One region of the Syntrophothermus sp. genome, then DNA from elsewhere that is predicted to be linked to it. Evidence: a T-box and tRNA genes for the amino acid it is inferred to sense, from the RefSeq annotation. Region 1 holds a T-box; the other holds one or more tRNA genes.
What was found. A T-box is a leader RNA that pairs with one kind of tRNA and senses whether it is charged. The one in region 1 lies ahead of glyQ (glycine--tRNA ligase subunit alpha), so its partner is inferred to be a tRNA-Gly.

Region 1 (10,486 bases):
AATTCTCAAGGCCGCGGCCAGGCACGGGTTGTACGAAGGTGCGATGAAGTGGAACTTGGCTAAGACTGACGTCGAAGACGGTATATTGAAGGATTTACTTCAGCTTTCGTACGTCGAGGTTAACATCAAGGGGGTGAAAGCGGAGATCAAAGTAGTGGAAAAGGTTTTGCCTAACCAACCAGAAGGGCCCTGCCATATAGTTGCCCGGAAAGACGGAATTATTGAGAGTGTATTGGTGCTGAAAGGGCAGGCCCTGGTCAAGGAAGGAGAGACCGTAGCCAAAGGAGATGTCCTCATTTCGGGCATTGTATTTCCGGAAACGAGGTTAGATGGAGAGGATGGACAGGGCGTTATGCACCCGCAAATAGTCACCGCCCAGGGGCAGGTCAAGGCCAGGGTGTGGTATGAGGGTTACGGAGAATGCGGGTTGACCACCCAAAAATCAGTTTTCACAGGAAGATCAGCGGAGAGAATAGTCTTGGTGACTCCATGGGCTCGTTATACTTTGCGTGAATGCGGGGAGAAGTTTAATCAATCCGTACGTAATCAAAAATCGTATACATTGCAATCTCCCTGGGGAAAGTGGGGGTGGGTGACTACCGTCAGCCGGGAAAAAGAGACCATTACTTTGTCTTATTCTCCTGACGAGGCTTTAGACAAGGCTCGAAGCCAGGCCTTAGAACGGCTAAAGCGAAAACTCGGTTCTGGCGGCAAAGTTGTTGATACTGATATGAAGACTCTGTCATGTCCTGCCGACTCGGTAGTCAGGGTCAAAGCCTACGCCGAAGTAGTAGAAGAAATTGGGGTGCCGCAGCCCATCAACCTGGAGGCAAATGCACGTTAATGCAGGATTTTAAATATGATATAATGTTTTACGTCGATAAACAAAGTGCCCGGATCGGGCCGGCGGGAGGTCGAGTTTTTGTCCGAAAAAGAAGCCCGGATTAGTATTGAGGATAACCAGGATGCTGCCATATTCTTTGGAGCAAAAGATGCCAATTTTAAGTACCTAGCCAGTATATGTGGTGCTGGAGTCAGTGCCAGGGGTGCTGACATTATTATCAAAGGCCAAGAAGAAGAGGTGGATGATACCTTTGCCCTTATTCACAGCCTTTTGGATATTGTTAAGAACGAGAAACAGCTGACGATTACGGATATAAACTATATGCGTGAGCTCTTAAAGAGGGGTGAACAGCCCCGACATTTGGACATTGTTTCCGGGACTATCTTGACAACCGCTCGGGGCAAGGCAGTGAAAGCTAAAACGATAGGGCAGAAAAAGTATCTTCAGGCTATTATGGACAACGATATCGTTTTTGCTATAGGGCCGGCTGGTACGGGTAAGACGTATCTTGCCGTAGTCATGGCAGTTCGCGCACTGCGCAACAAAGAGGTAAGCCGGATTATTTTGGTGAGACCAGCAGTAGAGGCGGGGGAAAAGCTGGGGTTTCTTCCCGGGGATCTGATCGATAAAGTAGATCCTTATCTGAGGCCTCTGTACGATGGTCTTTTTGATATTTTGGGGGTGGATGTGGCCCAGCGTTATATGGACAAGAACATCATCGAAATCGTGCCTCTGGCTTATATGCGGGGAAGAACGTTAAACGACGCCTTTATTATTCTGGATGAAGCCCAAAACACCACGCCCCAGCAAATGAAGATGTTCCTGACCCGGCTTGGGTTTGGTTCTAAAGCTGTAATTACCGGGGATGTCACTCAGGTTGACCTTCCTCGGGACAACTTCTCCGGGTTGATTGAGGTACAGAAGATACTCAAAGGGATTGAGGGTATTGCGTTTCAATACCTGACTAAAGAGGACGTGGTGAGGCATCCGTTGGTACAGCATATTATAGATGCTTACGAGCAGTACGAAGCTTCGATCGACGGGGCGGCTTCTCCGCGGGAGGAAGGCTGACGATGAGTTTATTTTCACGGGGCAGGGACTGGGCGTGGGGAAAACTGATAGGGGTTCTTCGCAGTACTACCACCCGCCGTGCCGTCGGGTACCTGTTTTTTTTCGTCTTATTGACCTTTATCTTATTTACTAATTTTCGTACTTATGGAGTACAGCTGCGACCGGGGCAGATCAGCCCTCGTGACATCAGGTCTCCCGTAACCAGAGTCATTGTAGACGAAAACCGGACCCAGGAACTCAAGCGACAAGCAGCACAGCGGGTCAAGAATGTTTACCAGGAAGATACAGAGGCATTGACCCGGGCTTCAGGGGATATAGATACTTTTTTCGGACAGGTAACTGATTTGAGAAACGCGGTAGAAGTTACTCAGACTCGGACAGTGGAGGAGCTAACAAGTTTACTTCAGGGGGTTGTTGCGGAAAGAAACCTCAAGCAAGTTAACCCGAAGCAATTGGCTACCTATATTTTAAACGCAGGAGACGATGACCTGGAAAGGATACGGCAACAGTCTCACAAGATACTGGCTGATGTTATGGATAAACCCATAACGGAGGATGCTCTACCGTCGGTTTACCAACAGGCGTTTGAGCAGGCTCGTTCTCTTCAGTTTGCTTCTGAGGCTGAACAAATAATAGCGATAGCTGTGTGTCAGGCCGTAAGACCCAACATGATATTCGATGCCGAAGCCACTCAAAAAGCTGTAGATGAAGCGGTAAAAAAGGTTCTGCCGGTACAGAGAACCATCAAACAAAACCAGATTATTGTTAGAGCCGGGGATCCGGTGACCGAAGAGCACATCGAGATCCTGGAACAACTGGGGTTGCAGCGGAGCGGAAACTTAGGAATGGTTCTAGGGGGAACCGGTTTATTTGTGCTGCTAACCTTTTGGCTCGGAATCGAGTACCTGCGGCGCTATCACCGGGACATTTTGAAGGAAGACCGCTTAATGCTGCTCCTGGGCTTGGTTATACTGATCGTAGTTTTGTTGGCTAAGGTTGTGAGCATCCTGAACATTGGTGGTAGAACCGACGTAAATGCTCTCAATGGCTACCTGATTCCGGCTTCAGTCGGGCCGATGCTAGTAGCAGTCTTGCTTGATAGCCGTCTCGCTTATATGGTGGCGATGATCCTGGCCTTCTACGTGGGGATGATGACCACGGGAAACCAGTTAGGTTTTGCTCTGACCGCTTTTGCCGGGGGTAGCGTAGGCGTTTTCGGCATATCACAGTTGAGCCATACCTCCGACCTGGCGAAGTCAGGGGTCTACGTGGCACTTGCCAATGTGGCTAGTTTGTTGACTGTGGGAGTGAGTTCTGGTAATCCGGAAATCAGCACTCTTTTAATCGGGAGCATCATGGGGGTTTTGAACGGTTTTCTTTCGGCTGTGCTGCTAATAGGTTTCTTACCTTATTTGGAGTCCGTGTTTTCCATAACCAGTATGATAAAGCTCTTAGAGTTGTCAAATCCGAACCAACCCTTGTTGAGAAAGCTGCTGGTTGAAGCTCCCGGGACCTATCATCACAGCTTGATCGTAGGTAACTTGGCTGAAGCGGCGGCCGAGGCGGTCGGAGCCCAATCTCTCTTAGTACGAGTGGGGTCGTATTACCATGACATAGGCAAATTGAAACGCCCGTACTTCTTCATTGAGAACCAGATCGGCTTTGAGAACCCTCACGAAAAGATAGCTCCTAGCCTCAGCGCTTTGATCATAACCTCCCACATTAAAGACGGTGTAGAAATGGCCAGAGAGGCTCGCTTGCCCAAGGTTATCGTGGATTTTATTGAGCAACATCACGGGACGAGTCTGGTAAAATACTTTTACAGCCGCGCCTTGGAAGAAGACGGGATTCAAAGAGTCAACGAAGAAGCTTTTCGTTATGAAGGACCTAAGCCCCAGAGTAAAGAGGCTGCTCTTATTATGCTGGCCGATGCCGTGGAGGCCGGGGTTCGCTCACTGACTGACGCCACTCCAGGCAAAATTGAGGGAATGGTCAGAAGAATCATCAAGGACAAGTTAAACGACGGCCAGCTGGAGGAGTGCAACCTGACCTTCCGGGACCTTGCCGTTATAGCCGAGTCGTTTGGTAAGATACTGAACGGGATCTACCATGCCCGCATCGAATACCCGGACAACCTGGCTGAGCAGATTGCCGCGAAGGAGGCTCGAAGTGGAAATAACGGTAATAAACCGTCAGACGAAGGTTGATTGGGATCCTGGCCTCGAGATCAAGGTGATTCAGGCCTTGCAAAGAACGGCGGAGATACACGGTTTGCCTCCGGAGACGGAAGTGAGCCTGGTGCTGGTTGACGAAGAGGAAATACGTTCATTTAATCGAGAATACAGAGGGGTAGACAGACCTACCGATGTGTTGTCCTTTGCCTTAAACGAGGGTACCTCGGACGAACCGGGTTATGAGGCTCCTGAAGAGATGGAGCCTGTGCTCGGAGACATAATCATTTCCTTGGAAACGGCTGAAGACCAAGGAAGAGATTACGGGCACGGCCTGGCTCGGGAAGTGGCGTATTTGGCGGTTCACGGGATGTTGCACCTGTTGGGGTACGATCACCAGGATGAGGAAGCGAGGACCGAGATGAGGTTGATGGAGGAGAGAGTTCTCAAAGATGTAGGGCTGGACAGGTTATGAAAAACCGGAATCTGAAGGAAAGCTTTAACTGTGCTTGGGCGGGCATTGTCAGTGCATTTCTCACCCAGCGTAACATGAGGTGGCATGGTTTGGCTGCAGTAGCGGCGGTAACATTGGGTTGGGCCCTGCATATCGAGCGTTGGGAATGGGGGTTGCTCTCATTTACTATTTTTCTCGTGTTGATCGCAGAAGTGATGAACACGGCAGTAGAGAAAACGGTTGACCTATATACTGATGCCTACCATCCGGTGGCTCGAGAGGCCAAGAACATCGCAGCCGGGGCCGTACTGCTGGCTGCAGTTGCGGCAGTGGTAGCAGGTATCATTATTTTTGGCCCAAGGTTCATAGATTACCTGTCTTAAGGGGGCACTACCGTTGCAGGGAGAAGCCGGCACTGAACAGCTTTGGTTGATTAATATGGCGAGGAAGGCACAAGAGCGGGCATACGCGCCATACTCCGGTTTCAGGGTAGGTGCGGCATTACAGGGCATTTCGGGTAAGGTGTACACTGGGTGTAATGTGGAAAACGCATCATACGGGTTGACTATATGCGCGGAAAGAACAGCAGTGGCCAAGGCCGTTTCCGAAGGCGAACAGCAGTTTAAAGCCCTGGCTTTGGTTGGGGACGGGCAAGGGTTTGTCTTTCCTTGCGGAGCTTGTTTGCAGGTCATGGCAGAATTTGCACCTGATCTGGTAATACTTCTGAGCGATAGAAAAGGTCACGTTGCTACGTTTTCTCTGAAGGAACTGCTCCCGCACACTTTTGCTTTAGACAACAGGGAGGAAAGTAATGGAGACTAAGTCTGGATTTGCAAGCATAGTCGGCAGGCCCAATGTGGGTAAGTCAACCTTCTTAAACACTGTCATCGGGCAAAAGGTGGCGATCGTGTCGGAAAAACCCCAAACCACCAGGAACCGGATACAGGGGATATATACCTGTGAACAGGGTCAGATAATCTTTATCGATACCCCAGGGATTCACAGGCCGCGCCACAAACTAGGCGAATACATGGTTCGCACTGCCCACGCGACGGCGAGAGAAGCAGACGTGGTGCTGTATATGGTGAGCGCCAAAGACGGCATGGAAAAGGGAGACGAGGAAATCATCGAGTTTCTGACCAAGACGAGTGCCCCCGTGTTTCTGGTGGTCAACAAGATAGACCTGGTCGACCAAGATGAGGTATCGAGGTGTATAGGGTCTTTTCAGTCAAGATTCCGCTTTGCGGAGACATGGCCTATTTCAGCTATCATGGGGACCAATGTGCATGCCCTTATTAGAAAAATACTCGATTATCTTCCGGTTGGACCCTACTACTACCCTCCGGACCAAGTTACTGACCAGCCGGAGCGGTTCATAGTAGCTGAGCTTATCCGGGAAAAGGCGTTGTATTTCACCCGAGAAGAAGTGCCGCACTCGCTGGCAGTCGAAGTGGAGGAGATGAAGGAACGCAAGGGTAACACCGTTTACGTAAGAGCGGTCGTGTTTACCGAAAGGGATTCGCAAAAGGCCATCGTGATAGGGAAATCCGGGTCTATGCTGAAGAAGATTGGGGAAGCTGCCCGCCTGGATATCGAAAGTTTACTGGGGGTCAATGTATATCTTGACCTCTGGGTTAAGGTTAGAAAAGGCTGGAGAAACGCAGACGCCTACCTGCGGGGTTTTGGGTATAAGTGAGGAGAGATAAAGTGCTGACCCGTAGTGAGATGAGCCGTTATATCGATTCGACGCTGCTCAGGCCGGACGCTACGGCCGAAGAGATAAGGAGGTTATGCGAAGAAGCTGCGCGCTACCGGTTTTTTGCGGTTTGTGTCAATCCTGGCAGGCTAGAGCTGGCAGCTCGCTGTTTGGAAGCTGAAGAGGTGAAACTGTGCACGGTCGTGGGATTCCCTTTAGGGGCGAATGCGACGGTAATTAAGGTAAAAGAAGCTGAAACGGCAATGGAAGCAGGAGCTACTGAGCTCGATGCGGTAATGAATATAGGCTTATTTAAAGATGGCAATTACCGGGCGGTTGAAGAAGAAGTGCAGGGCTTGGCCCGGTTGGTACACGATAGGGGTGGCATACTCAAGATAATAATCGAAACCGGGTACCTTAATCCTGAGGAGATACGAACTGCTACGCGGGTGGTTGCCTCTGGCGGGGCTGATTTCGTCAAAACCTGTACGGGATTCGGGCCCAGAGGAGTTGCAGGCGATGATATTATCTATATCCGCAGTTCTGCACCGCCTTCTTTAAAGATAAAGGCCTCGGGGGGGATAAAGAGTTACCAACAGGCTCTGGGACTGATTGAACTGGGGGCAGATCGTATCGGAACTAGTCATGCCCGTTCCATAATATCGGAATTGATGGAGATATAACTTCAGATCACGAATATCTGGAACTGAATTTTGGGAGCATAACTTGGGGAATAATACAGCCATCTTAGCGGGAAAGGGGTTGGCGATGTGGCCATGCGAAGGGCAGTGGCCTTGACTTTCTTGGCTATGATGGTTGTTTTGTTGATCGGTTTGGGGTGGGAGCTTCATGCTAGAGCCGAGGTAAGGAAAGCTAGGGGCGACTATATTGCGGCCCTTCAAAGGTTTGAACAGAAAGCAAAGACCCCCGCAGAAATGGAACGCCTGCCGTGGGCGGCGCAGTACTTGTACCTGAAGTCGAAGGTCTATCCCCAACGGCAGGAAGACCTGGATGTGGCTCGGCAGGCCTTGAAGCGGGTAAAGCAATACAAGGGGAAGATACTAGAGCCAGGCTTGCGTTCAAGGTTGGGGGATTACATCGGGGTTGCAGACCGGTTGCTTACCTGGACCGAGGAAATGTGGGCCAACGAGAAGGAGATTGACGCGGCCTATTTTGCGAGGGATTGGGGGAGAAGACAGGAGCTGGCGTTGGACCGATCGGCTCTAGGAGAAAAAGGGCAGGAGCTGGTGGAGGCGGAGAGGCGGAAGTGGGAGAAGACGGGGCTGTAGGAAATCAGTTGGCCCAATCCTGCGCGGGACAGGGGTGCTGGAGACGGGCTGTAAGAGGAGGCGAAGCTGTGGGAAAAAGGTTCTTTTGTGGATGATACTGGTCGCGGGGTACGCGTACTTAGCCATAAACACCGACTGGTCGTGGGTGAAGAACGGGGCGTATTATAGCATACTGGGGTGCTATGGGCGGGTGGTAGCCAGTCACGCGGGGCTACAAATCGTATTCAATCCGGGCTTGAGAGAAGAGGTCGTGCCGGCTCAGGTGACCGAGCTGTTAAAAAACGGTCAGCTTAGCATCCTAGGCTGGGAAGACGTGTGCAACCCGGGCATACCACGGCCTGGCCTGACAGTTGCGGCCATAACGCCGGAAGCCAGGGCCGATAACCTGACTTTGGCCAAAGGGGTGCTACAACACCGGGTTCAAGTGCTAGTCGAGTGTTCTAAAATGGACAAATGGCACACGACATCGGAAGGATGGGAAAGCTTAAAACAGCTAAGACGTACCTGTTTGCGGGTGGTGGTATTCGACGGGGGACACCATCTTTCTACGATCGGCACTTGTCCCGACATCATTCTGGTACCGGCGGTCAGGGGGTATGCTGCTCATTCGTACATGAAGGACGGGATGAAGGTTGAGAAGCTTAAGCGATTATTGGTTCAAGCAAGAGCTCCCAGCGCCGTAGTAGTAGTACCCCGCTGGGCAGTGGTAAAATCGCCTTCGTGCTTAGGAGTGCTCGCGGCAAGGGCCTACCTGCAGCTTGTCAGGGAAGGGAAACGATGCGGAGTAGAATTCTCTCGGCCTGTAACGTCGCCGGGAATGAGCAAACTAAACGGGACGGTGTTTTGTTACGTGAACGGGGAACCGGCCCAAGAATTCTCGGGCAAACTTAGGTCGCTCGGTTTGAGAGATGTAAGAAGGGTTTATATTGCTCTTAATTACAGCCGCCTTGACCCGACAAACGCTTTGTCCTATGCCGAAAGATTACAGCAGCACACGGGTAAACCAGTAATGGTGGTGAACGAGCCGGTAAACGTCGTTGACGCTGTTGTGGATGGTTTTTGGCAACCTGGACTCAGACGGTTGGCGAAGGTTGATCGGTGACCAAGTTATTTGAGCCACTCCTCCTGTACAGGCGGGAGGGGTATAGTTGATTGACAAGAGGTCTGGCGGTTGTTAAACTTAAAAGCGACAAATCGATATATGGCGATGATAAAGAGGAGTAAGGGAGATGCCCTCTGGACAGAGAACCGGTGGTGGTGGGAATCCGGTCAGGGGACTTCCTGAAGGGCGCTTTGGAGCCGCAGGAGGAAAGCCGTTGGCGAGTAAAGCCTGCATTATCACGAGAGGGCCTGCTAAGGCCAATCAGGGTGGAACCGCGGGAAAAGCCCGTCCCTGTGTAGGGGACGGGCTTTAGTTTTAGGTCTAGTCGCATCAAATCGCATATAGATAGGAGGATTGAAGGTGACTTTTCAGGAGATAATCTTAGCTCTGGAAACATTTTGGGGTAGCCAAGGCTGCATCATTCAGCAACCATATGACGTGGAAAAGGGGGCGGGGACGATGAACCCGGCTACCTTTTTGCGCGCTCTTGGGCCTGAACCTTGGAATGTGGCTTACGTAGAGCCTTCGCGCAGGCCGACTGATGGTCGGTACGGCGAGAACCCCAACCGGCTTCAACACTATTACCAGTATCAGGTGATATTGAAGCCGTCTCCCGACAATGTTATTGACCTGTATTTGGACAGTCTTCGTACTCTTGGGATTGATCCGCGCAAACATGACATCAGGCTGGTGGAAGATAACTGGGAATCCCCTACCCTCGGAGCCTGGGGCTTAGGGTGGGAGATATGGCTCGATGGGATGGAAATCACCCAGTTTACGTACTTCCAGCAGTGCGGGGGCATTGACTGCTACCCGGTTTGCGCTGAAATTACCTACGGTATCGAGAGAATTGCTATGTACATCCAGAACAGGGAGAGCGTGTTTGACATCGAGTGGGTAGACGGCATTACCTACGGGGATGTTCACCACCAGAGTGAGGTCGACTATTCTTATTACAACTTCCAGGTAGCGGACATCGAAACCTTGGTGACAATGTTCGATCTCTGCGAGAAAGAGGCTAAACGGGTACTGGAGAAGGAATTGGTACAGCCCGCCTATGACTACGTTTTGAAGTGTTCGCACCTCTTTAACCTGTTAGATGCGAGAGGAGCCATAAGCGTAACTGAACGCACCAGCTACATTGCTCGGGTCAGAAATATGGCCCGCAGCGTGGCTCTGGCTTATTTACGGCAGCGGGAAAAATTAGGGTATCCTTTGCTGAAAGATCCTGAACTCAGGAAGAAGACGTTAAAGGAGGGCTAGGTATGACCAGAGATCTGGTTTTTGAAATAGGCACTGAGGAAATACCGGCAGCCTACATGCCAAATGCTATCCGGGACATGGAGGCCCTGGCCAGAGAAAAACTGTCAGGAGCCAATCTCAGTTTCGGTAGCCTGAGAACTATGGGAACACCGAGGCGACTGGTACTTTACGTTTATGACCTGGCTGAGAACCAGGCAGGCTGGCTGAAGGAGGTCAGAGGCCCAAAACGAGAGCAGGCTTTCGATGCAGAGGGGCGGCCTACCTCGGCGGCTCTGGGTTTTGCCCGAGCTCAGGGAGTGACGGTCGAATCTCTCGAGGTGCGGGAAGTGTCCGGAGTAGATTACGTCTTCGCGGTAAAAAAGGAGTCCGGGAAGAAAACCGTGGAAGTCTTGCCAGGGGTTTTGCGGGAAATCGTGGTTGATCTCGGCTTCCCTAAGGCAATGCGCTGGGCCTACTCCGAGTTCAGGTTCGCCCGTCCCATCCGATGGATGTTGGCTTTGTTCGGTGACGAGGTCATACCGGTTCAGATAGAAAACGTGGAAGCCACCAATATTACCTTTGGACACAGGTTTTTGTCTGAGGGGCCAATTACGGTC
Region 2 (10,486 bases), on a different contig from region 1:
TATAACCATGTGGGGAAATACCAAAACACCTCTTAGCGGCAGCAGTGGGATTTCGCGATAGTAGTACTCCTTCCCCTCGTACACCCCAAATTACACCTCCTATTACGGCCAAACCGCAAGTATATTCTACTATATGAAAAAAACGAATGTAAGAGGGCATCAACGCCGGACAACCGGAAAATACCCGTCTCATTAGATTTTTAGCTGTTTTATTGTACCAGAAACCTATCCAGCGGTCATGTTTAAAATTATGGGTCAACTGCTTAAAAAGCCTTTTAATGAGTAAAAAATGAAGGCTTTTTGCCAAAAATGCCCCTCGGTTGAGCCGGTGAAAGTATGTTTTCAGTCTTAACAGTTAACCAAAGCACGTGGGTATCCTGATACAATAGAGTCCCGCGAAACATCAACCAAGACAGCGTTCTCGATTACCTGGGCAATGCTCTCCACTGGGACTACCTCTATGTCCTCCCAGTGTTCAAAAATCTCGAGCCAGTTTTCCTGGGGTATGAAAACCTGTTTAACGCCTGCGCGGCGAGCCGCCTCAATCTTGGGAATTACCCCTCCTACCGGTTTCACATTCCCAGCCACTGATATCTCCCCAGTCATCGCGACATAAGCCCTGACTGGCCATTGTTTTAGGGCTGAAAAGACCGCAACCGCCATAGCCACCCCGGCTGATGGTCCATCTACAGCCATCCCACCCGGGAAATTGATGTGAATGTCGTAATCCCCAGTCTTGAGCCCATATACCCAGCGGAGAGCGGTCATTACGTTCTCAACCGCACCTTTGGCCATACTCTTGCGCCTAAAAGCATGGCCAGAATCGCCGAACTCTTCTTCTTCTATCACCCCGGTCACCTTCCACCGTCCTTGCCCCTTTCTAGCCTTCATCGCGCAGACTTCAACCTCGATCAAGCGTCCCTGGTTAGCGCCGTGAACAGCCAAAGCATTTACCACTCCTACCCGGGGAGTAGGGCTCGGTCGGACCTCATAGCGCGGGTTGAATCTGCCGTGATTAACTACTCTGGCGAGTATTTCCCGATCTATCCTTGAGGCCCCTTTCACGGTTGCGATCCCCGCTGCCAACTGGATAATGTTCACCGCCTCCCTGCCATTGGTAGCGTAACGCGCAACCTCGGCCAAAGCGTCTTCGTCGATGGCACAACCGATCTTTTCCGCTGCCCTCCGGGCTATGAGCTGGATCTCGTCCCTTTCGAGCGGCCGGAAGAATATTTCCATGCAACGAGATCTGAGAGCAGCGGGAAGTTCTTCCGGAGACTTAGTCGTAGCTCCCACCAAGCGGAAGTCGGCGGGAAGCCCGTTCTGAAAAATATCGTGAATATAGGACGGGATGTTCTTGTCCTCCTGACTGTAATAGGCGCTTTCCAAGTAGACTTTTCTCTCTTCCAAAACCTTCAGGAGCTTGTTCAGGTGGGTTGGGTGCAATTCACCAATCTCGTCGATAAAAAGAATGCCGCCGTGAGCCTTGGTGACAGCGCCCGGCTTGGGTTGCGGGATCCCTGCCAATCCGAGGGACCCCGCCCCTTGATAGATCGGGTCATGAACTGAACCTATGAGAGGATCCGCTATATTTCGCTCGTCAAACCGGGTGATGGTAGCATCGATTTCCACAAACCGTGCTTGACCGCCGAAAGGAGAAAGGGGATCGGCTTTCGCGTACTCCAAGACCAGCCTTGCAGCCGCGGTTTTCCCGACTCCCGGAGGGCCGTAAATGATGACGTGCTGAGGATTGGGCCCGCAGAGAGCCGCTTTCAGAGCCTCGATCCCTTCTTCCTGCCCTACTATTTCTTCGAAACGGCTGGGACGGGTCTTACTCGATAAGGGCTCGGTCAAGGATATTCCACGGAGCCTTCTGAGTTTTTCCCGTTCCTTTTCCGAGTCTCGAAATACGGCCGCCTTGGTTCCCCTTTCCCTGCGCAACAGATGCCAGAAATACAATCCAATAACTATGCCGAAGAAAACTTGAATCAGGTAGAAAAATCCCCCTAACTCACTCAAGCGGTATCACCCTCATCCCTACGCTTTGGTGGTTATGCTACTACATATTATCTCCACCACCTAAGCTTTCATCAGGATGGAGCCGGAGTAAAAAAAGGCAGCTTTCGCTGCCTTTATCAGTTTACCCTCCTTTTTGGCTCTACGGTAACCAAGAGAGGTTTTTCCTTTTTCTGTATCACATCCTTTGTCACCACACATTTGGTGACGTCCGCCCGAGATGGTATCTCGTACATAACGTCCAACATAACGTCTTCCACTATGGCCCTTAGACCTCTAGCACCGGTACTGCGCCGCATAGCCTCCTCAGCTATCGCTTTTAAGGCATCGTCAGTAAACTCAAGGTTTACGCCGTCCATGTCGAACAGCTTTTGGTATTGCCGCACCAGAGCGTTTTTAGGCTCAGTCAAAATCCTGACCAGAGCAGACTCGTCTAAGGCGTCCAAAGTTACGATGATAGGCACTCGCCCTACAAACTCTGGAATCAGTCCAAATTTTAGAAGGTCCTGGGGCAGTATCTGTTCCAATATCTCCCCTATTTTCTTCTCTTTCTTGGTCTTGATGTCAGCTCCGAATCCCATCGACTTCTGGCCCACGCGGTTCTGAATTATCTTGTCTATTCCTTCAAAGGCACCGCCACAGATAAAAAGTATATTACTGGTATCAATCTGAATGAACTCCTGGTGAGGGTGCTTGCGTCCACCTTGGGGAGGTACGCTAGCAATAGTCCCTTCCAGTATCTTTAAGAGAGCCTGCTGCACGCCTTCTCCGGATACATCGCGAGTGATTGATGGATTGTCAGTTTTGCGGGCTATTTTGTCAATCTCGTCGATGTAAACTATCCCTTTTTCTGCCTTCTCGATGTCGTAATCAGCCGCCTGGATAAGCTTCAACAGGATGTTTTCAACGTCTTCGCCTACATACCCAGCCTCAGTCAGTGAAGTCGCATCGGCAATGGCAAAGGGCACGTTCAATATCTTGGCCAGTGTCTGAGCCAGAAGCGTCTTCCCGCTACCGGTTGGCCCCAGCATCAGGATGTTGCTCTTCTGCAGCTCAACATCGTCCAGCTTGGTCCCGAGGTTTATCCTTTTGTAATGGTTGTAGACCGCTACTGCCAGTATTTTCTTCGCTTTCTCCTGCCCGATAACGTATTGGTCCAAGATATCTTTTATCTCTTGGGGCTTAGGGATATCTCCCATTTCAAACCCAAAATCCTCGGCCAGTTCTTCTTCTATTATTTCATTGCACAGTTCTATACACTCATCACAAATGTAGACTCCGGGGCCAGCTACCAGCTTTCTCACTTGATCCTGGGTCTTGCCGCAGAAAGAGCACTTTAACTGCCCTCTCTCGTCGCTGCCAAACCGCTGCATAACCTCACCTCGCTCACATTACAATAAGCACTACTTCTTACCCTTACGCTTGGATTCATAGAAAATGTCATCGATAATCCCGTACGCTTTTGCCTCCTCCGCAGTCATGAAAAAGTCTCTTTCTACGTCCCGTTCGATTACTTCCAGCTTTTGCCCGGTCCTTTCTGCCAGTATCTGGTTCAACCGCTTTTTCAGATTGACTATCCTCCGGGCATGTATCTCGATATCGGTGGCCTGTCCCTGGGTCCCACCGATAGGCTGGTGAATCATTATCTCGCTGTTGGGCAAAGCAAACCTCTTGCCCTTGGCCCCAGCTGCCAGTAGAAAAGCCCCCATGCTAGCGGCCATGCCTACACATATGGTCGATACGTCGGGACGCAGGTACTGCATGGTATCAAAAATAGCCATGCCTGCAGATATTGAGCCCCCCGGACTGTTGATGTAGAAATGGATGTCCTTATCCGGGTCCTCTGCTTCTAAGAAAAGGAATTGGGCTATGATTAAGTTCGCAACCTGGTCATCTATAAGACTGCCTAGAAAAACGATACGGTCTTTCAGCAACCGCGAGTAGATGTCATAAGCCCGTTCCCCGCGGCTCGTCTGTTCTACCACAATTGGTACCAGGTAGGACAAATTGTTCATGCTTTTCACCTCACAAAGTCACAAATTACACCCTTACTATCCAGTTTATTCAGCATCCGTTCTGTTTTCTTCTTCCCGGCCTGAAGACTGAACGGTAACCGCATTCTCTAGCAGAAAATCAACCGCTTTATCCAGCATTATACCGTACTCGATCCTTCCCCGCGAGCCGGCCACGCGCTCTTTGAGCTGGTCCGCATCTATCCCGAAGTCGCCAGCTACCCTTTGCAGGTGCTGCTGAAAATCCTCTTCAGTCGGTTTAAGACCTTTTTCCAGAGCGATCTTTTCCAAGACCAGGTTCGCCCGCAGCGTCTTTTCTGCTTCCTGAGCATAATCTTCTCTGATAGCCTCTAGGGAAGTCCCGGTCACGTTTATATAGTCCTCCAAGGTCAGGCCCTGCTGCGCCAACCGTTGTTGGAAGCTTTCCAACATCGAATCTATTTGTTCTTCTATCATAGCAGGATGAATATCTACCTCAGCTGATTCCACAGCCTTAGCCACCACTTCGTCTCGCCTCAGCTGTTTGGTTCTCTCTTCAGCCATCTTGGCTAAATTCTTGCGTATCTCTTCCCGCAACTCCTCAAGAGTTTCGAACTCACTGACCTCTTGGGCAAACTCGTCGTTCAAGGGACTTAACTCCCGGCGCTTGATTTCATGGACTTTAACCTTAAACATTGCTTCTTTCCCGGCGAGGTCTTGGCTGTGATAGTCTTCAGGAAACTGTACCTTGATCTCTTTTTCTTCGCCGGTCTTGGTTCCCACCAACTGCTCTTCGAATCCTGGAATAAAAGTCCTAGACCCCAATTCCAAAGAGTAGTCCTCCCCTTTTCCCCCAGGGAAAGGTTCGCCGTCGATGAACCCCTCAAAATCGATCCTCAGCACGTCGCCTTCCTGGGCAGTAACATCGTCTTGGACCTTGACCAAACGGGCATAACGTTCGCGCATAGCCTCCAACCGCTTATCTACGTCTTCTTCCGTAACCGTAATTGGTGAAGTGGTCACCTCTATACCCTCTACCTGCCCCAAAACCACTTCGGGCTTGACCACTACTCTGGCTTTAAAAACAAGAGGCTTGCCTTCTTCCATCTGCACAACATCGATCTGGGGCTCGGTTACCGGGGTAAGATCATTCTCCTTCACTGCCTCTTCGTAGGCAACAGGAAGCAGTTCGTTCAAAGCTTCGTCATACAGGATCTCTTTCCCGAAATATGATTCCAGAACCGGTCTTGGAACGCGGCCCTTCCTAAACCCTGGTACAGAGACATCCTTGACCACGCGCCGGTACGCTTTGTTCAAAGCCTCGCTAACCTTGTCACCTGGAACCTCTATTTCCAGAGCCACTTCATTCTTCTCTATTCTTTCCAGCTTAGATCCCATTTATGCTCCTCCTGTCCTGATGAATGGTTTCACACGTACAGAGAATCTTAAACTCCTTAAAGCAGCCCGTGCCCGGAAAGCATCATCCTGTTTTCTAACCCTCCCTCATAACCCGTACACTAATTACTTCTACGCCCCGCAACCGATGTCCTGCCTTTTAAGCTAATTTGACACAAAAACACAACACCTCGGCACTAGCCGAGGCTACGTTTCAATGGAGCGGAAGACGGGATTCGAACCCGCGGCCCTCGCCTTGGCAAGGCGATGCTCTACCACTGAGCCACTTCCGCGTCTGTATCCACATCATCGCCAACTATATATTAGGACAACGCCCGCTGGATCGTCAAGCTCATAAATTCATAAATAAAGACGGACTATGAAGTTGACAAAAACGCTAGGAATAATGTTATACTCTAACATAAGAAGAGTGTCATCGGAAAATGATAAACGAAAACCAGGAATATAGAGGTGTCCTCAGTTTAACTGAGGCGTCGTTCAACTGGCTGTCCTATCAGCACGATTCTCAGATTTTTGAAATAGAGAGAAGGCGAGAGTGTGGGTGGTCTCCGAGATGAACTTTTGATACAAGATATTCTGCGTCTAAAGAGAGACAAATCTGTTTACATTATTGCTCATTACTATCAGCGGGAAGAGGTGCAAGCTTTGGCCGATTTTGTTGGGGATTCTTATGCAATGGCTATCGCCGCCAAAAACAGCCCGCATGATATTATTCTGGTTGCCGGTGTAGATTTTATGGCTGAGACGGCGGCAGTGTTATGTCCTGATAAGATAGTCTTAACACCGGAACCGGAAGCGACTTGTCCCATGGCCAGTAATATAAGTGTTAAAGATGTATTGTGTTACAAGAAAAAATACCCAGAGAGTATTGTGGTGTGCTATGTTAACACCCCGGCGGAGGTAAAGGCCGTCAGTGACATCTGTTGTACCTCGTCCAATGCGGCAAAGATATTACAAAAGCTGCCAGATAACGCTAAGGTATTCTTTATACCTGACCAGTACCTGGGTTCTTACCTAGCCGGGAAACTGGGTAGGCACATTGATGTCTTTTCAGCCAGCTGCCCGACCCATGCCAGTATTAGCGAGGAACATTTGCTCCAACTAAAAGAGCAGTTTCCGGACGCAAAGGTGCTCGTACACCCAGAATGCCACCCGGAGATTGTGGCCCTGGCCGACTACGTGGGCAGCACCAAAGGAATTCTTGATTATGCCACACAATCGGAGAGTAAGATTTTTATCATTGGGACGGAGTGCGGTATCCTATATTCCCTGGGAAACAATAACCCTGACAAAACATTCATCCTTGCTTCGGAAGAGTTGATTTGCCCAAATATGAAGAGTATCACTCTTGATAAAGTTTTTTATTCTTTGCAATATTTGCAGACCAGAGTAGTTGTCCCCGAGGAAATTAGAGCTAAAGCTGCCATTGCTCTGGAAAGAATGATAGAGTACGCATCTTGAGGATATGCAATAACTGCATTTGCCAGTTCGTTTTTTGCTGGTTCTGAACCATGGAATGGCCTGAGAATTAAGGAAAGGATTGAGGTGAAAACGAGGTGAAAGTCTCTACAAAAGGAAGATATGGGCTGAGAGCAATGCTTGACATGGCCCTTCATCAAAACGAAGGTCCGATGGCCGTACACATTGTCGCAGAGCGTCAGGGCTTATCGGAGAGATATTTAGAACAATTGATGGTGCCTCTGAAGAAAGCGGGTTTAGTTAAGAGCGTCCGCGGGCCTCAGGGGGGGTATGTTTTGACTAAAAAACCACGAGACATCACCGTGGGCGAAATAATCAGGGCCCTGGAGGGACCAATTGCTCCCGTCGACTGCGTTAGTGAGCAGACTCCCGAAGAATGCGAGCGTGCTGAGTTTTGTGTGACACGTCTGATATGGTCCAAGATGAGAGACTCAATTGCCGAAGTGCTGGATTCTCTTTCATTGGAAGATCTGATTCAAGAATCAAGAAAGATTTCCGTGCGGAGCCGCTAAATATCTTAGATTTAGTGAGGAGGTTTTGACATGAGACAGATTTATATGGATCACAGCGCAACGACTCCAATTGACCAAGAGGTGTTTGAGTGCATGATACCCTACTTAACCGATAGGTTTGGTAATCCTTCCAGCATTTTTTACTCGGCAGGTCAAACTGCCCGTCAGGCAGTAGAGAAGGCTCGTGAGCAAGTGGCATCTCTGCTAAACGCATTGCCGGATGAAGTAGTTTTTACCAGTGGCGGGACAGAAGCCGACAACCTTGCCATAGTTGGTTACGCTATGGCGAATCGCCATAAGGGCAACCACATTATAACTTCGTCCATCGAACACCATGCAGTCTACGATACATGCAAGTACCTCAGTAATTATGGTTTTGAAGTCACCTTTCTGCCAGTTGACGGCAACGGCATTGTTGAACCAGAAACCCTGAAAACAGCATTGAAACCAAATACCACTTTAGTTTCCATAATGCACGCTAACAACGAGATAGGCACTGTTGAACCAATCAAAGAGCTGGCTTCTATAACCCATGAAGCTGGAGCAGCCTTTCATTGTGATGCGGTTCAGACCGTAGGGCGAATCCCTGTAGATGTTGTGGATCTGGGGGTTGACATGCTGTCGGCTTCGAGTCACAAACTATATGGACCTAAAGGGGTCGGGTGCCTTTATGTTAGGACAGGGATAACGATGCAAAAGCTTTTGCATGGAGGCGGGCAGGAAAAGAAACGTCGAGCAGGAACTGAAAATGTTCCGGGTATAGTGGGATTCGGCAAAGCAGCTGAACTCGCCCAACAGAGGATGGACGAAACTGGCAAAAGACTAAGAGAACTGGGCGAGCGGTTAGCACAGGGACTCCTCCAAGCTATTCCTTATTCAAGACTCACAGGGCACCCCGTCAAACGTATACCCGGGCATGTGAGTCTGTGCTTTGAGTTTGTGGAAGGAGAATCGATACTGTTGATGCTGGATCAGGTAGGGGTTATGGCCTCAAGCGGATCAGCCTGTACATCGGGTTCCTTAGAACCGTCTCATGTTCTCCTGGCACTGGGTCTGCCACACGAAATTGCCCACGGTTCTCTTCGGTTGACTTTAGGAAAAGGTAACAGTGAGGAGGATGTGGATCATGTTCTGAACGTACTGCCGCCGATTGTGGAAAGACTAAGACAAATGTCTCCTTTAAACAATACACGAAGGTAGGTGAACAATGAATGTATTCATCCAAAGTGATGGAACACTTTCTGAACCCCCGCAACGTGGGTGAAATCAAAGGTGCAAACGGGATAGGCGAAGTGGGCAACCCGGTCTGCGGCGACATTATGCGCATGGAGATCAGAGTCGTAGACAACCGCATAGAGGATATAAGATTTAAGACCTTTGGGTGCGGAGCTGCAATTGCTACCAGCAGCATGGTTACCGAGATGGTCAAGGGCAAAACCCTGGAAGAGGCCATGAGGGTGACAAACAAGGCAGTAGCAGAGGCTCTTGACGGGCTGCCGCCGGTCAAAATGCATTGCTCCAACCTGGCAGCAGATGCCTTGCACCGGGCTATTCAAGATTACTTAAATAAAGAACCTTCAAAGGGCAAGGCACTATATGAGCAAGATTAGCGAAATATGAAACTAGTCCAATGCCGCTGCCTCCTCCCTCTCAGCAGCTGAGAATTGCGCCGGGTCATTTTGTGGAGGCAAAGGATGATATCATGTCTGGCAAGAGAGTTGTTGTAGCCATGAGCGGCGGTGTAGATAGCTCGGTGGCCGCCTTTCTACTTCAACAGGAAGGGTACGAAGTAATAGGAATAACCATGCAGATCTGGCCCCGGCCAGAGGACGATACCAAAGCGTGCTGCAGCCTTTCGGCAGTCGACGACGCACGGAGAGTGGCCTGGAGCCTGGGCATAAAGCATTATGTCTTGAATTTTCGCGATGAATTCAAAGCCAGGGTTATAGATTACTTTTGTAGCGAGTACCTTCTGGGCCGAACCCCCAACCCGTGCATCGCCTGCAACAGGTACATCAAGTTTGAATCCCTGCTGCAAAAGGCCTTAGCCTACGGGGCGGAATATATAGCTACCGGCCATTACGCGCGCATAGAATACGATCAGACCAGCGGTCAATTCAAGCTTTCGACTGCGTATGATAGAAGCAAAGATCAAACCTACTTCCTGTATAACATGAACCAGTACCAGCTTCAACATACGTTATTTCCGCTAGGGGGATACCTGAAACGGGATGTCCGCAAAACAGCTAAGGAAGCCGGCCTGCCAGTGGCGGAAAAGCCTGAAAGTCAGGAAATATGCTTTGTCTCCTCAGGTAGATATAGCCAGTTCGTGGAAGAACACCACGGGGGGGCGAAGCGGACGGGCAGCTTCCGCGGTTCCCACGGAGAGTATCTGGGACCCCATAAAGGAATTCACCACTATACTATAGGCCAGCGCAGGGGTTTGGGTCTGGTGCTTGGTTATCCGGTCTATGTTACACGAATTGATCCGGAAACCAACACCGTTTGGGTAGGGAAGGAGGAGGAGTTGTTCCAGAGTTCCCTGATTGCCGTTGATGTCAACTATGTGTCAGGTTTACCGCCCGATGGTCCCGTCAGGGTGACGGCTAAGATAAGGTCTTCAGCCCCTCGGGTGGACGCCGTGGCTACCCCATTGGGACAGGACAAGCTGAGGGTGGACTTTCTTGTGCCCCAGAGGGCCATCACCCCTGGACAGGCCGTAGTCTTGTACGACGGGGATGCTGTGGTCGGCGGAGGAATTATTGATGCAATAATCGATGAGTATTTTCGATTGAAAGGCAAATGGACGATATAACAGCAGGCATATGATGATTATTTTTTATCATATATATTATTATTTCTATCGGATTTATTGGATCATGACACGTATTCAGGACCAGTATTCAGGACCATATAGAAACTGGCTTTTTGAAACCCCAAAGACAACATATGCTCGTGCTGATAATGCTGGGAATGGTACCGAAAGCTGTAATTACAAATGCTTCTTAGCCGAGAAAGGCATGGGTTTCAAAACCTCCATCACTAAATGTAGTACATGTAGCGGTTCTGCGT

Region 2: it encodes a tRNA-Gly, which carries the amino acid that the T-box ahead of glyQ (glycine--tRNA ligase subunit alpha) is inferred to sense. The anticodon was not compared.

What each region holds. Positions count from the first base shown of each region.
Region 1 is NZ_JABUEX010000022.1:12,452-22,937, reverse strand. It holds gene yqfD (sporulation protein YqfD) at 1-844, shown strand, start outside; gene HPY90_RS08335 (PhoH family protein) at 923-1,915, shown strand; gene HPY90_RS08330 (HD family phosphohydrolase) at 1,918-4,122, shown strand; gene ybeY (rRNA maturation RNase YbeY) at 4,085-4,561, shown strand; gene HPY90_RS08320 (diacylglycerol kinase family protein) at 4,558-4,923, shown strand; gene cdd (cytidine deaminase) at 4,937-5,362, shown strand; gene era (GTPase Era) at 5,352-6,236, shown strand; gene deoC (deoxyribose-phosphate aldolase) at 6,248-6,919, shown strand; gene HPY90_RS08300 (hypothetical protein) at 7,007-7,525, shown strand; gene HPY90_RS08295 (hypothetical protein) at 7,617-8,627, shown strand; T-box leader at 8,724-8,923, shown strand; gene glyQ (glycine--tRNA ligase subunit alpha) at 8,988-9,890, shown strand; gene glyS (glycine--tRNA ligase subunit beta) at 9,893-10,486, shown strand, end outside.
Region 2 is NZ_JABUEX010000001.1:123,537-134,022, reverse strand. It holds gene lon (endopeptidase La) at 1-84, opposite strand, end outside; gene lonB (ATP-dependent protease LonB) at 349-2,019, opposite strand; gene clpX (ATP-dependent Clp protease ATP-binding subunit ClpX) at 2,136-3,389, opposite strand; gene clpP (ATP-dependent Clp endopeptidase proteolytic subunit ClpP) at 3,420-4,031, opposite strand; gene tig (trigger factor) at 4,077-5,405, opposite strand; tRNA gene HPY90_RS00665 (tRNA-Gly) at 5,621-5,695, opposite strand; gene nadA (quinolinate synthase NadA) at 5,961-6,884, shown strand; gene HPY90_RS00655 (RrF2 family transcriptional regulator) at 6,980-7,414, shown strand; gene nifS (cysteine desulfurase NifS) at 7,445-8,614, shown strand; gene nifU (Fe-S cluster assembly scaffold protein NifU) at 8,626-9,024, shown strand; gene mnmA (tRNA 2-thiouridine(34) synthase MnmA) at 9,117-10,229, shown strand; gene HPY90_RS00635 (RrF2 family transcriptional regulator) at 10,457-10,486, opposite strand, start outside.